2 linked regions of the Amycolatopsis sp. NBC_01480 genome follow. The protein of the gene in region 1 interacts with the protein of each later gene in a pairwise test. Links are inferred from orthologs where the notes say so. Each region holds a gene or a part of one and is shown in the gene's direction. Other genes may lie near its edges.

Evidence for each region. The genes of interacting proteins can lie anywhere in the genome.
Region 2: the proteins of leuS (region 1) and ligA interact in binary tests that used the Escherichia coli proteins (3 or more experiments, as listed by UniProt). The link is inferred for Amycolatopsis sp. NBC_01480 from one-to-one orthologs.

What each region holds. Positions count from the first base shown.
Region 1 is NZ_CP109442.1:3,219,413-3,227,052, reverse strand. What follows is about bases 2,325-5,808. They hold leuS (leucine--tRNA ligase), read left to right. Parts: upstream 2,325-2,707; coding sequence 2,708-5,608; downstream 5,609-5,808. Other genes in these bases: OG371_RS15270 (SDR family oxidoreductase), read left to right, coding at 5,760-5,808; OG371_RS15280 (esterase-like activity of phytase family protein), read left to right, coding at 2,325-2,547. In the rest of the region: OG371_RS15290 (YqgE/AlgH family protein), read left to right, coding at 297-878; OG371_RS15285 (SdpI family protein), read right to left, coding at 875-1,297; more of OG371_RS15280, read left to right, coding at 1,363-2,324; more of OG371_RS15270, read left to right, coding at 5,809-6,497; OG371_RS15265 (TetR/AcrR family transcriptional regulator), read right to left, coding at 6,494-7,231; OG371_RS15260 (hypothetical protein), read right to left, coding at 7,241-7,640.
Region 2 is NZ_CP109442.1:5,191,807-5,198,932, forward strand. What follows is about bases 1,974-4,943. They hold ligA (NAD-dependent DNA ligase LigA), read left to right. Parts: upstream 1,974-2,347; coding sequence 2,348-4,540; downstream 4,541-4,943. Other genes in these bases: OG371_RS24900 (hypothetical protein), read left to right, coding at 1,974-2,336; OG371_RS24910 (GNAT family N-acetyltransferase), read left to right, coding at 4,607-4,943. In the rest of the region: OG371_RS24890 (methionine synthase), read left to right, coding at 1-985; OG371_RS24895 (DUF1349 domain-containing protein), read right to left, coding at 989-1,549; more of OG371_RS24900, read left to right, coding at 1,635-1,973; more of OG371_RS24910, read left to right, coding at 4,944-5,101; OG371_RS24915 (amino acid-binding protein), read right to left, coding at 5,372-6,025; Asp-tRNA(Asn)/Glu-tRNA(Gln) amidotransferase subunit GatC, read left to right, coding at 6,259-6,558; Asp-tRNA(Asn)/Glu-tRNA(Gln) amidotransferase subunit GatA, read left to right, coding at 6,555-7,126. UniProt on the Escherichia coli protein: DNA ligase that catalyzes the formation of phosphodiester linkages between 5'-phosphoryl and 3'-hydroxyl groups in double-stranded DNA using NAD as a coenzyme and as the energy source for the reaction.

The sequences.
Region 1 (7,640 bases):
CATTCTGCAAAGAAGTAAGCGGCCGGCGCACCGGTGGGGTCCGGGGGCCCGGCCCCCGGTTGACACACCAGGCGCGACTGCGGGGAAGCGGTGCTCCGCGAACAAGTTGGCGGCCGGCGCACTTGGTCGCCTCTCGGCGGCTTGGCGCAGTGTGGCTCCAGCCGAACTGGTATTCCACAAAGGCGGTTCTTCAGTGAGCCCGGGGGACACGGAGTGCGCCGGCCACCGTGTTCAACGGGGCGGATGGGACTGGTGTTCCCCGGCCGCCGGGTTTTCTTCGAGCCGGAGGTGGGATCATTACGGGCGTGCCAGCGGACGCCGAGGTTGAACCGGGAACGCTCCTGGTCGCCGCCCCCACGATGTTCGACCCGAACTTCAAGCGGACCGTGGTGTTCGTCATCGACCACCGCGACGAAGGCACGCTCGGGGTGGTGCTGAACCGCCCGAGCGACGTGCCCGTGCACGACGTCCTGCCCACCTGGGGCGGGCACGTCGCGGAGCCGCAGTCGGTGTTCGTCGGCGGGCCGGTGGAGAAGAAGACCGCGCTGTGCCTGGCGGCGCTGCGCACGGGCGAGACGGCGGCGAGCGTGCCCGGCGTGATCGCCGTGCGCGGCCCGGTGGCGCTGGTCGACCTCGACACCGATCCCGAGGTGCTGGTGCCGAAGGTGCGCGGGGTGCGGGTCTTCGCCGGTTACGCCGGCTGGGACTCGGGGCAGCTCGCGGGCGAGATCGAGCGCGAGGACTGGGTGATCGTGCCCGCGCTGCCGAGCGACATCCTGGCCTCGCCGAGCCGTGACCTGTGGGGCCAGGTGCTGCGCCGCCAGGGCGTGCCGATCGCGTTGCTGGCCACCCACCCGGGCGACCTGCAGCGGAACTAGCTGCCGTCGGCCTTCTGGAACACGCCGCAGCCGCCCGCGCCGCAGGCACAGCCGCTGCATCCGGCGGGCGCGGCCGGCGCCGGGGCCGGCACGGTCAGCGCGGCGCGGGCGCCGAGCACCCCGCCGCCGACGACCATCGCGAGCAGGCCCAGCACGCCGACGAACGCGGCGGCGATCAGCCCGGCCGTGGTCGGCATGGCCAGCGCCGCGAGCCCGGCGACCACCGCCACCGCGCCACCGGCGAGCGTCGGGAGGCCCGCGATGCGGTTGGCCAGCTTGAACGCGGCTTCACTGCGCAGCGAGGCCGCGGTGCGGACCCCGGTACCGCTTTCCCGGGTCAGCCGCTCGCGGAAGCCGAGGAAGCCACCCCAGCCGACGACAACACCCAGCACGATCGGGACGAGCGCGATAGCGAACACCCCACGAGGATAAGCGTGACGTCCTGGCAACCTGCCGGATACCCTCGTCCGCTGTGCTACAGCCCATGTCTTCACCTACGCGACACCGGGTACTCGGCCTTGCTCTGACCGGGCTACTCCCGCTCTCCCTGCTGGCCGCCGCCCCACCGGCCGGCGCCACGGAGAGTCACGCCCGGCCGATCCGGCTGATCGGCGAGCAGATCGTGCCGAACGCGCTGTCCTTCCAGGGCACCACGGTCGGCGGCCTGTCCTCGATCGACTACGACCCGAGGACCGGCGGCTACGCCCTGATCTGCGACGACCGCTCGGCCATCGACCCGGCGCGGTTCTACACGGCGAAGTTCGACGTCGACGCCCACCACCTCGGGCCCGTCACCTTCACCGGCACCCGCCCGCTGCTGCGCCCGGACGGCACGCCGTATCCGCCGCTCGCGCAGAACGACCCGGCGGCGCCGCAGAACGAGCAGACGATCGACCCCGAAGAGCTGCGCGTCGACCCGTGGACCGGCGACTACACCTGGTCGCAGGAGGGCGAGCGCACCGCGACCACCCCGCCGACGCTGATCGACCCGTCGATCCGCCAGGCGCGCCGGGACGGGTCGTACGTCCGCGACCTGCCGATCCCCGCGAACGAGAAGATGACCCCGGGCGCCGGGCCGCGGCAGAACCTGGTGCTCGAGGGCCTCACGTACGCCGCGTTCGGCACGCTCGTCGCCAGCGAGGTCGAGGGCCCGCTGCTGCAGGACGGGCCGGAGGCGACCACCACGTCCGGCTCGCTTTCGCGGATCACGCTGCAGGGCCGCGCCGGCCCGGTGCTCGCGCAGTACGCGTACCCGCAGGAGAAGCTGTTCGCCGGCCCGGTGCCGCCCACCGCGTTCGCCACCACCGACGTCTCCTCGATGCTCGCGGTGAACCAGGCCGACCCGACGAAGTACCTGATGATGGAGCGATCCTTCGTCACCGGCGTCGGCAACAAGATCCGGATCTACGAGATCGACACCCGGGGCGCGACGAACATCCTGAACGTCAAGTCGCTGGCCTCGTCCAAGGACGTCCGGCCGGTGAAGAAGAAGCTGCTGCTCGACCTGGCCGGCTACCCGTTGTCCACTGTGGACAACGTGGAGGGCATGACCTGGGGCCCGGCGCTGCCCGGCGGCGAGCGGAGCCTGGTGCTGGTCAGCGACAACAACTTCGCCGCCACGCAGGTGACGCAGGTGATCGCTTTGGCGGTCCCGTCAGAACGGCTTTGACCAGGACGTTAAGATAGCGGTATGAACACGGCTCGGCTGCTCCTTAGCCTGCCGCGCTGACCAGGCCACCATGGTCACGGCCGGCGCGGCGACCCCTCACGCCTTCGGGCATGGGGGGTCGAGTTGTTTCTGGAGTGGCTCGACACGGAGGAAAACGGCGATGACAGGGTCCACGGAAGCTCCGGTCCCGGCGTCCGGCGCGGCGGAAACACCGACGCCGCCTGGCGCTGAGGCGGCCCCGCCGCACCGCTACACCGCGGAGCTGGCCGGGCAGATCGAGCAGCGCTGGCAGGACTACTGGTCCGACCACGGCACCTACCACGCGCCCAACCCCACCGGCCCGCTCGCGGTCGAGGGCGAGCCGGTGCCGTCGGACAAGCTGTTCGTGCAGGACATGTTCCCGTACCCGTCCGGCTCGGGCCTGCACGTCGGGCACCCGCTGGGCTACATCGGCACCGACGTCTACGCGCGCTACCACCGGATGATCGGGCGCAACGTCCTGCACACGCTGGGCTACGACGCGTTCGGCCTGCCCGCGGAGCAGTACGCGGTGCAGACCGGCACGCACCCGCGCACCACCACCGAGGCGAACATCGTCACGATGCGCCGCCAGCTGAAGCGGCTGGGGCTGGGCCACGACGAGCGCCGGTCGATCGAGACGATCGACCCGGACTACTACAAGTGGACCCAGTGGATCTTCCTGCAGATCTTCAACTCCTACTACGACACCGAGGCCCACAAGGCGCGGCCGATCGAGGAGCTGGAGAAGGCGTTCGCGGCCGGCGAGCGCCCGACGCCGGACGGCCGCCCGTGGGCCGAACTGAGCGACGTCGAGCGGCGCAAGGCGATCGACGAGCACCGGCTGGTCTACATCTCCGAGGCCCCGGTGAACTGGGCGCCCGGCCTGGGCACCGTCGTCGCGAACGAGGAGGTGACCGCGGACGGCCGCAGCGACCGCGGCAACTTCCCGGTGTTCCGCAAGAGCCTGCGCCAGTGGATGATGCGGATCACCGCGTACGCCGACCGCCTGGTCGACGACCTGGACCTGCTGGACTGGCCGGACAAGGTCAAGTCCATGCAGCGCAACTGGGTCGGCCGCTCGCAGGGCGCCCGCGTCGCGTTCGCTGCCGGTGAGGAGAAGATCGAGGTCTTCACCACGCGGCCGGACACGCTGTTCGGCGCCACCTACATGGTGATCGCGCCCGAGCACCCGCTGGTGCCGAAGCTGACCGCCGCCGAGTGGCCGGGCGAGCACCCGGAGAGCTGGACCGGCGGCGCCGAAACCCCCGCGGCGGCGATCGCCGAATACCGCGCCGCGACCGCCCGCAAGTCCGACCTGGACCGTCAGGAGAACAAGGAAAAGACGGGCGTGTTCACCGGCACGTACGCGGTGAACCCGGTCAACGGCAAGGAAATCCCGGTTTTCATCGGCGACTACGTGCTGATGGGCTACGGCACCGGCGCGATCATGGCCGTGCCCGCGCAGGACCAGCGCGACTACGACTTCGCGAAGAAGTTCGAGCTGGAGATCGTCCGCACCGTCGACCCCGGCCCCGGCTTCGAGGGCGAGGCCTTCACCGGCGACGGCCCCGCGATCAACTCGGCGAACGACTCGGTCAGCCTGGACGGCATGGGCGTGGCCGACGCCAAGAAGACGATCATCGCCTGGCTGGAGGAGCACGGCCACGGCGAGGGCACCGTGCAGTACAAGCTGCGCGACTGGCTGTTCGCCCGCCAGCGCTACTGGGGCGAGCCGTTCCCGATCGTCTACGACGAGTCCGGCCTGCCGATCGCGCTGCCCGAGGACCAGCTGCCCGTGGTGCTGCCGGAGGTCGACGACTACGCGCCGAAGACCTTCGACCCGGACGACGCCGACTCCGAGCCGTCGCCGCCGCTGTCGCGCGCCACCGACTGGGTCGAGGTCACGCTGGACCTGGGCGACGGCCCGAAGAAGTACCGCCGCGACACCAACGTGATGCCGCAGTGGGCGGGCTCGTGCTGGTACCAGCTGCGCTACGTCGACCCGGACAGCAAGGACGTGTTCTGCGCGCCGGAGAACGAGGCCTACTGGATGGGCCCGCGCCCGGCCGAGCACGGCGTCGACGACCCGGGCGGCGTCGATCTGTACATCGGCGGCGTCGAGCACGCGGTGCTGCACCTGCTGTACTCCCGCTTCTGGCACAAGGTGCTGTACGACCTGGGCCACGTCTCGTCGAAGGAGCCGTACCGCCGCCTGTACAACCAGGGCTACATCGAGGCGTACGCCTACACCGACGCGCGCGGTGTGTACGTGCCGGCCGAAGAGGTCGTGGAGCGCGACGGCAAGTTCTTCCTGGGCGACGAAGAGGTCAAGCAGGAATACGGGAAAATGGGCAAGAGCCTGAAGAACGCCGTGACGCCCGACGAGATCTCGGACAACTACGGCGCGGACACCTTCCGGCTGTACGAGATGTCCATGGGCCCGATGGACATGTCCCGCCCCTGGGCGACCAAGGACGTGGTCGGCGCGCAGCGGTTCCTGCAGCGGCTGTGGCGCCTGGTCGTCGACGAGCAGACCGGCGAGCTGCGGGTCACCGCGGACGAACCGTCGGAGGCCGACCGGAAACTGTTGCACCGCACCATCGCCGGCGTCCGCGAGGACTACGCGGAGCTGCGCTTCAACACCGCGGGCGCCAAGCTGATCGAGCTGAACAACCACCTGACCAAGGTGTACGGCTCGGCGGCGACCCCGATCGAGATGGCGGAGCCGCTGGTGCTGCTGCTGGCCCCTATGGCCCCGCACATCGCCGAGGAGCTGTGGCACCGCCTGGGCCACGTCGATTCCTTGGTGCACGGCCCGTTCCCGGTGGTGGACGAGAAGTACCTGGTCGAAGACTCGGTCGAATACCCGATCCAGGTCAACGGCAAGGTCCGCTCCCGCATCACCGTCCCCGCCGACGCCACCAACGAGGCCGTCCAATCCGCCGCCCTGGCCGACGAAAAAGTCGCCGCCCTGGTCGGCGACAAGACGCCGCGCAAGGTGATCGTCGTGCCCGGTCGTCTGGTGAACATCGTGCTGTAACCCGATTTCTGGCGAAGGCCGCCCCGGGAAGTTCCGGGGCGGCCTTCGTCGTCTCCGGCCAACGCCAAGACGGAAAGGCGCCAGCGTCACCAAGCCCGGCCCGATTCGATGGAGCCATCAGGAAAACGGCTTCAGCGAAGGAGAATGGCAGATGATCCTCGACGGCAAGGTGGCTCTGGTGACGGGCGGCAGCCGGGGCATCGGGGCGGCCACGGCGGTGCGGCTCGCTGAGGACGGGGCCGATGTGGTGCTCACGTACGCCAGCAACGAGCGGCTCGCGGCCGACGTGGTCGACCGGATCAAGAGCCGGGGCCGGAGGGCGCTCGCCGTGCAGGCGGACAACGCCGACGCGGCGGCCGTGGAGGCGGCGGTGGCGGCCACCGTCGCCGAGTTCGGGCGGCTGGACGTGCTGGTCAACAACGCCGGGGTGGGCTTCGTCGCGCCCCTTGAGGAAACCGCGCAGGACGACGTCGACCGGGTGCTGGCGGTGAACGTTCGTGGGGTGTTCGCCGCGTCGAAGGCCGCTGCCGCTCGTCTCGGTGAGGGCGGGCGAGTGATCACGATCGGCAGCTGCGTCACCGATCGCGTGCTCGGGCCGGGGATGGTCCTGTACGCGGTGAGCAAGTCGGCGCTGGTCGGGCTGACCAAGGCGCTCGCGCGCGAGCTGTCGCCCCGCGGCGTCACGGTCAACCTCGTGCACCCCGGGCCGATCGACACCGACATGAACCCGGCCGACGGTCCGTACGCGGCTGATCAGGCGTTCTCCACCGCAGTCGGCCGTTATGGCTCAGCCGAGGAGGTCGCCGCGGCCGTTTCGTACCTCGCGGACCCGGCCAGCGCGTACGTCACCGGCGCGATCCTTTCGGTCGACGGCGGGCACGCGGCCTAACGCGCGTCGAGGCCGACGTCGCGGGCGAGGTCGGCCAGCATGGCCTCGAACAGCACGTCCGGCTTGGACACGGGGATCGGGTAGTTGCCGAACACCTCAAGCGTGACGTGCCCGTAGAGCCGGGCCCAGAACTGGATCATCAGGTAGGTCAGGCCCAGGTCCAGCTTCTCCGGCGCGATGGCCCGCCCGGACTCCGCCAGCACCGCGAGCAGCTCCCCCTGGAACGCGGTGAGGTCGTCGCGGAGCTCGGGCGGGACCACGTCGTTCGGCGGCATCACCAGGTCGTGGATCGCCAGCACCTGGCCGGCGGCGGCGAGGAAGATCCGGCCGAACGGCTCGTCGAGGCGGTGCAGCGCGCTGCCCGCGGTGGTGCCGACCCCGCCCGTGGGCGAGGCGAACACCAGCGTGAACTCCTTGGTGTGCGTCAGCGCCCAGCGCCGGAAGCCCTTGCAGATGGCGAACAGCTGGAGCATGCCGTCGTCGGGCAGCTCGGCGATGTCCACGGCCAGCTCGGCCGCCAGATCGGCGCAGACGTCGAGGCGGAGGTTCTCCACCAGGTCGTCGCGGGACTCGTAGTAGCGGTAGAGAGCCGGCGCGGTGATGCCCAGCTCGCGGGCGATCGCGCGCAGGGTGACCGCATCCGGACCGTCGTCCACCAGGAGTTTACGGGCGGTGCGGCGGATGTCCTGCTCGGTAGCCGCTCGCGCGCGGCCCCTTCGCGTGGGGCTGCTCATCCGGACATTCTAGGTGCTCGGGACACCCATTTCGGTACCAACGCGGCCGGAGAGCAGTCCGGCTTGCGCCGCGGTCAGCGGCCGGAGCAGCCACATCGCGGGGACAACCATGCCCAGCGCGCAGAAGAAGTGCACGATCCACGCCCCGGTCAGCGACGGCCCGCCCCACGAAGCGCCGGCCGTGGCCTCGTCCCAGAACAGCCCGTAAGTCGCGATCCGCCACACCAGGAACCAGATCAGCACCGCGAACGGCCACGCCAGCAGGGCCAGACCGGCCGAGGCGAGGCGGCGAGGGGGACCTTCGCGCACGGTGGTGCCCACCAGCCGCGCGGCGAGCTGCCGCCGGGCCCGAGGGCCGGCGGCGAATGCGGGCAACGCCAGCAGCGCGTAGATCGAGCGCTTCCAGTCG
Region 2 (7,126 bases), 2.0 Mb from region 1 along the record:
TGGGACTGACCCGGCCGAAGCGGCCGCGGTCGTGTTCGGCGAGCTGCCCGACTTTCCGCACGTGCCCGAGCTTCCGGCGCGCGGGGTGGGCGCGGACATCCTCGGCCGCACTGCCGCCCTGCTCGTCGACCTCGCCGTCGAGGTGGTGCCCAGTGGCTATCGCGTCGCCGCGCATCCCGGGCACGAGCACCGGCGCGGACTCGACCTGCTGCAGTGGGATCTCGACGCGATCCAGGAGGCCAAGGAGAAGGCCGGTGTCACGCCGCCGGTGATCAAGACGCAGATCGCCGGCCCGTGGACCCTCGGGGCCGGCATCGAACTGGCACGCGGGCACCGTGTTCTCACCGACCGCGGAGCGCTGCGGGACTTCACGTCGTCGCTGTTGGACGGTCTGGCCCAGCATGTCCGGGAGCTGACGGCGCGGACCGGGGCGCCCGTCGTCGTGCAGCTCGACGAGCCGTCGCTGCCTGCGGTGCTTGCCGGTGGGCTGTCGACGCCGTCTGGCTATGGCAACGTCCCGGCTGTGCCCGCGCCGGACGTGCGGAACCTGCTGTCGACGGTGATCGACGGCATCCACCGCGTCACCGACCAGCCCGTGGTCGTGCACTGCTGCGCGCCCCGGCCGCCGATCTCGCTGTTCCGCGCGGCCGGCGCGGGCGCGATCGCGTTCGACTTCTCGTTGCTCAGCGGCTCGCCGGCCGCCTTCCTGGATGAGATCGGCGAGGCGTGGGACAGCGGTACCACCCTGTTCCTCGGCCTCGTGCCGGCGACGGACCCCGGCGCGCCCCTGACCTTGCGCGACATCGCCGCGCCCGCGTTCAAGCTCGTCGACCGCCTCGGCTTCAACCGGGAAATCCTGGCTGAGCGCGCCGTCCCGACGCCCGCGTGCGGGATGGCGAGCGCGACGCCGGATTGGATGCGCACCGCGCTGTCCCTGGTCCGCGGCGTCGGCAACGCGTTCCTGGAACCGCCCGAGACTTGGTGAGCGTCAGCCGGGAGTGATGACGCAGGAGTCGAAGCGCGCGCTGAAGCCCGGTCCTTGCGGCGACGCCGCCATCACGCCGGTGAACACGGGCGCGTTCGGCGGAAAGTACGCCAGCCGGGCCATCCGCGTCGCCGGTGCGCCATCGAGGCCGTACTTCACCGTCGCCGTGTCCCCGGTCCGCTCGACGGCGATCGTCACCGATGCGGGTGACGCCGGCAGCGAGACGACCGACCAATCCGAGACCTCCCGCGTCACCACGACGCTCAGGAGCTGCTCGCCGTCGACGTACTCGATGCCCGTCTTGAGCCACGTCGCCTCGTCGATGCGCAGCAGTAGGCCCGCCTGGTCGTAGAGATGCGTGTAATCGCCGGAGAACGTCGCTGTGGCCGCGAAATCCCCGGAAACCGTGCGGCCGAGCGCGTGGCCCGTGTCGCGGACGAAGCCGTAGTGGGTGGTGCGCCAGAAGTCCGTGTCCGGCGCCGTGCGGACGACCAGGCCGTCCGAGGCGTCGTAGTCCGCGGGCGGGTTCAGCCATTGCCAGCCGGTGGTGCCGAATGCGTCCATGACGCCGAGTCTGCCAACCCGCGGACGGCGGAGGCGCCGAACTTGTAGCGTGTCGGGGACCGACCGAAACGGGGATTTGCCGATCATGCGCCTGTTCCGCCGCCGTCACAGCAGCGGCTCCGACCTGCCCGACCCGCGCACGCCGTGGCCCGACCGGCCCGTGCCCGCCGACGCCGAAGCCGCGGCGGCGAAGTTCTGGCAGGCCTGGTTCGAGATGCTCCCGCTGCTCAGCGCGGCGTTGGGCGACCGTGAACCGCAGCGCTTCGAGCACGACCTGTGCGTGCTGGTCGAGGCGCTGCACCCGCGGCTGCACTTCGCGCTGGAGCGTGGCCGCCGGGCGATCTACGCGCTCGTCATCAGCAGCCAGGAGGACCCGGAGCTGCGCCCGTACACCGACGCGTGGAAGGCCGCCGCGCCGCCGGACGACGCCATCTGGGAGTACCACGATTCCGTCCCGCCGGTGCCGGACCCGAGCGAGGTGACGGTGAACCTCGGCGAGCACCGGATCAGCCTCGCCGACGTGCGTGTGGTGGCTCAGGTGGACGCCGAGGTCGTCGATGTCGCCGTCTATCACCCGCTGCTGGCCGAACTCGACGAGGCGGCCCGCACCACGATGACCTTCCTCCCGCTGGACGCCACGCTGGGTGAGCGGCTGGCCGCCGAACGCCTCCGCCGCGTCGAGACCTCCTCGGCCGAGCCCGAGGGCGCGATCAGCCTCTTGGCGCTCCGCGAGCTGGTCTACGCCCTGGACGAGCGACCGGGCGAAAGTGTCGGTACCTCCGACTAGGGTTACCACCCGTGAGCAGCGACCTTCCCCAGAACCAGCTGGCCGCCCCCGCCGAGGCGGCCGAGGACGTCACCGACGTCCCCGCCGACGTGCGTGAGCGCCACGCCGCCCTCGCCGAGGAGATCCGCGGGCACCAGTTCCAGTACTACGTGCGGGACGCGCCGCTGATCTCCGACGGCCAGTTCGACGCGCTCCTGGGCGAGCTGCAGGCCATCGAGGACGAGCACCCGGCGCTGGTCACGCCGGACTCGCCGACGCAGAACGTCGGTGGCACGTTCTCCACCGAGTTCACCGCGCACGATCACCTCGAGCGCATGCTCAGCCTGGACAACGTCTTCGACACCGACGAGTTCCTCACCTGGGTCGAGCGGGTGGAGAAGGAGATCGGCGCCACCGAGTACCTGGCGGAGCTGAAGATCGACGGCCTGGCGATCAACCTGCTGTACGAGAACGGCAAGCTCACCCGTGGTCTCACCCGCGGCGACGGCCGCACGGGCGAGGACGTCACGCTGAACATCCGCACCCTCGAGCAGGTCCCGGACACGTTGGCCGGCTCCGACGAGTTCCCGGTGCCGGCGCTGGTCGAGGTGCGCGGCGAAGTCTACTTCCGTGTCGAGGATTTCCTGGAGCTCAACGCCAAGATGGTCGAGGCGGGCAAACCGCCGTACGCAAACCCGCGCAACACGGCCGCGGGCTCTTTGCGGCAAAAGGACCCCAAGGTCACTAGGTCCCGGCGGCTGCGGCTGATCTGCCACGGCCTCGGCAAGCGCGAGGGCTTCGAGCCGGTCACGCAGTCGCACGCGTACGACGCGCTGGTGGCGTGGGGGCTGCCGGTTTCCCCGCACACGCGCGTGCTGCACACGGGCAAGGAGCTCACCGACCACATCGCCTACTGGGGCGAGCACCGGCACGACGCGGAGCACGAGATCGACGGCGTGGTGATCAAGGTCGACCAGGTCTCGCTGCAGCGCCGGCTGGGCACCACGTCGCGCGCGCCTCGGTGGGCGATCGCGTACAAGTACCCGCCGGAAGAGGCCATCACCACGCTGCTGGACATCCAGGTGGGCGTCGGCCGCACCGGGCGTGTGACGCCGTTCGCCGTCACGGAGCCGGTGAAGGTCGCGGGCTCCACCGTCGCCCGGGCCACGCTGCACAACCAGGAAGAGGTCAAGCGCAAGGGCGTCCTGATCGGCGACCGCATCGTGATCCGCAAGGCGGGCGACGTGATCCCCGAGGTGCTCGGCCCGGTCGTCGACGCGCGCACGGGCAACGAACGCGAGTTCGTCATGCCCACGGACTGCCCGGAGTGCGGCACCGAGCTGGCGTACCAGAAGGAGGGTGACAAGGACATCCGCTGCCCGAACACCCGCTTCTGCCCGGCGCAGCTGAGGGAACGGCTGTTCCACCTGGCCGGGCGCGGGGCGTTCGACATCGAGGTGCTCGGTTACGAGGCGGCCGTCGCGCTGCTGGACGCGCGTGTGGTCGCCGACGAGGGCGACGTCTTCGACCTGAGCGAGGAGTCGCTCGCCGAGGTGGAGCTGTTCCGCACCAAGGCGGGCGAGCTGTCGGCGAACGCGCACAAGCTGCTGTCGAACCTCGACGCGGCGAAGGACCGTCCTCTGTGGAAGGTGATCGTCGCGCTGTCGATCCGCCACGTCGGGCCTACGGCGGCGCAGGCGCTGGCGCGCGAGTTCGGCTCGATCCAGCGCGTCGAGGAGGCGTCGGAGGAGGAGCTCGCGGACGTCGACGGCGTCGGCCCGACCATCGCCCACGCCGTGCAGGAGTGGTTCGAGGTCGGCTGGCACCGGGAGATCGTCGAGAAATGGCGAAACGCCGGCGTGCGGATGGAGGAGGCGCGCGACGACTCGATCCCGCGGCACCTCGAAGGGCTTTCCATCGTGGTGACCGGCTCGCTCGACGGGTTCTCCCGCGACGAGGCCAAGGAGGCCATCATGGCCCGCGGCGGCAAGGCGGCGGGCTCGGTGTCGAAGAAGACGGCGTTCGTCGTGGCAGGCGAAGCGCCGGGGTCGAAGTACGAGAAGGCCGTGCAGCTGAAGGTGCCGGTGCTCGACGAGGACGGGTTCCGCGCGCTGCTGGAACGCGGGCCGGAGGCGGCGGCCGAGATGGCGTTGCCGACTGGTGACGACGACGAGGCCGGGGCTGATTCCGGTGCCGAGCCGGGCGCTGATTCGGGCTCGGAGTAGGGCGCTGGGCCGGGGGCCGGAGTCCGGATCTGGTGGAGACACAGTCTGAGGGGACGGGGCAGGACGATGGCTGATTACGAGATCCGGCCGCCGCGCGGTGACGAGTTCGCCGCGCTGGGGGAGCTGACCGTCCAGGCCTACCGGTTCGGTGGCCTGCTCGTGGCGGACGTCGGTTACGAGGACGAGCTGCGCGACGTCTCCCGTCGCGCGGAGCACACCGAATTGCTGGCCGCGGTGGACGTTTCCGGGCAACCGCTCGGCTCCGTCGCGGTGGTGCGCCCGGGCACGAAGTACGCGGAGATCTCGCGGCCGGGTGAGCTGGAGTTCCGCATGCTGGCGGTCGCGAGCGCGGCGCAGGGCCGCGGAATCGGCGAGGCCCTGACGCGTGCGGTGCTGGGGCGCGGGCGTGAGCTGGGTGCGGGCCGGGTCGTGCTGTGCAGCCTCGACAGCATGCGGACCGCGCACCGGCTGTACGAGCGCATCGGCTTCCACCGGCTCCCGGAACGGGACTGGCAGCCGTTCCCGGACGTCACCCTGATCGCGTACGGCTACGACCTCTAGCGGGTTTTCGTCTCGTGCGGACCGGTTGCCGTTCATTGGCGACAGCGCCGTTTCCTGCGTGGTGTCGGTGTTCCGGCAGATAGCCGAATCCCGCGTTCGTCAGCTGATGGCGATGCCGACGACCTGGGTTCGCCCTCCATCGGCGACGGTTGGCTGGCGCTCGTCGTCCAGAGGCGACGGCTGATCAGCGTTCGCCACATGGCGGCGAACGGCTGGCCGCTGTTGCCGTTTGGTGGCGACGGGCCGGTTGTCGTCGGGCGGGGGAGCCTGTCAGCCGTCCAGGACGACGGCGACGATGCCGGCGAAGTGGGCCAGGCGGGCGACCTCAGCGGCGCGGAAGTTCGGGCCACCCGGGCGGGCTACGAGCAGGGCCTTGCCGGGCTTGCCGAGCGGCGTGGCCGCCAGTTCGGTGCCGAGTTCCTTCCAGGTCTCCGGGATCCAGTCCTCTTCGCCGTCCAGCACGGTGGCGCGTTCCAGCGGCAGCCACGGCAGGTCGGTGAACGGGTTCTCCGGCGCGGCGCTCGACGAGGCTAGACGGCGGGTGCCCGACTCGGCGTGCTCGACGACCACGGCCCAGCCCGCGCGGATGATCTTCGGCACGCCCTCGGCCAGCAGGTCGAGGCCGGACTTGGGCTGGGCGGCGATCTCCTCGACCAGTTCGAGCTCGCGATGCGTGTCGAGGACTCCCGCGTACGGGCGCACGGCGTCCACCTCGACGCCTTCGATGCTCTCGGCCGCCGTGATGAGCGCGTCCGGCAGACGCCCGGACGGCAGCTCCACCACGAGGTCGTCGATGGCGACGCCGCCGCCGCGCTCCACGACGTCGACGCTGAGGATGTCGGCGCCGACCGTGCCGAGCGCGGTCGCGACGGCGCCGAGGGTGCCTGGTGAGTCCGGAAGCTGGACCCGGAGCAGGAACGACACCACGCGCCCCTCTCGCCTCAGGCGTTCCAGCCTTGCCGTGGAACGCGCGTGCCGGCCGCCGATTGTGACAGACCGGGCAGTGGATGTGGACCGCTGTCCGGCGAGCGGGACACCAGCGGGGCGCCCTCGCCCCGGGCCCGCCCGGCGATAACCCGGTCGAGCTCGCCGACGCCGTCACCATAGACTTGCAGCTTCCGACCGCACCCGCACAGCACAACCCGGGAGTCACCCGCGTGCCCAACATTTCCCGAGACGAGGTCGCGCACCTCGCCAAGCTGGCCAGGCTGGCCGTGACCGACGACGAGCTGGACGTCTTCGCGGGCCAGCTCGACCAGATCCTGGACTCGGTGGCGAAGGTGAGCGAGGTCGCCGCGCAGGATGTCCCGCCGACTTCGCACGCCGTGCCGCTGACCAACGTCTTCCGTGACGACGTGGTCCAGCCCTGCCTCACGCAGCAGCAGGCGCTGGCCGGCGCGCCGGCCGCCGAGGAGGGCCGGTTCCGGGTGCCGCGGATTCTGGGAGAAGAGCAGTGAGCGAACTCGTCAAGCTGACCGCCGCCGAGCTGGCGGCGAAGATCCACGCGCGCGAGGTGTCCGCCGTCGAGGTCGCCCAGGCGCACCTGGACCGGATCGCCGAGGTGGACGAGCACGTCCACGCGTTCCTGCACGTCGACACCGAGGGCGCGCTGGGCGCGGCCAAGAACGTCGACGAGCAGCTGGCCGCCGGCGAGCAGCCCGCGTCGCCGCTGGCGGGCGTGCCGCTGGCGCTGAAGGACGTCCTCACCACGAAGGGCATCCCCACCACTGTCGGCTCGCGCACGCTCGAAGGCTGGCTGCCGCCGTACGACGCGACGGTCACGCGCAGGCTGCGCGAAGCCGGCGTCGTCATCCTCGGCAAGACGAACATGGACGAGTTCGCGATGGGCTCGTCCACGGAGAACTCGGCCTTCGGCCCGACGCACAACCCGTGGGACCACGCGCGCATCCCGGGCGGCTCCGGCGGCGGCTCGTCCGCGTCGATCGCCGCGTTCGAGGCCGCGCTGGCCATCGGCACCGACACCGGCGGCTCGATCCGCCAGCCCGGCGCCGTCACCGGCACTGT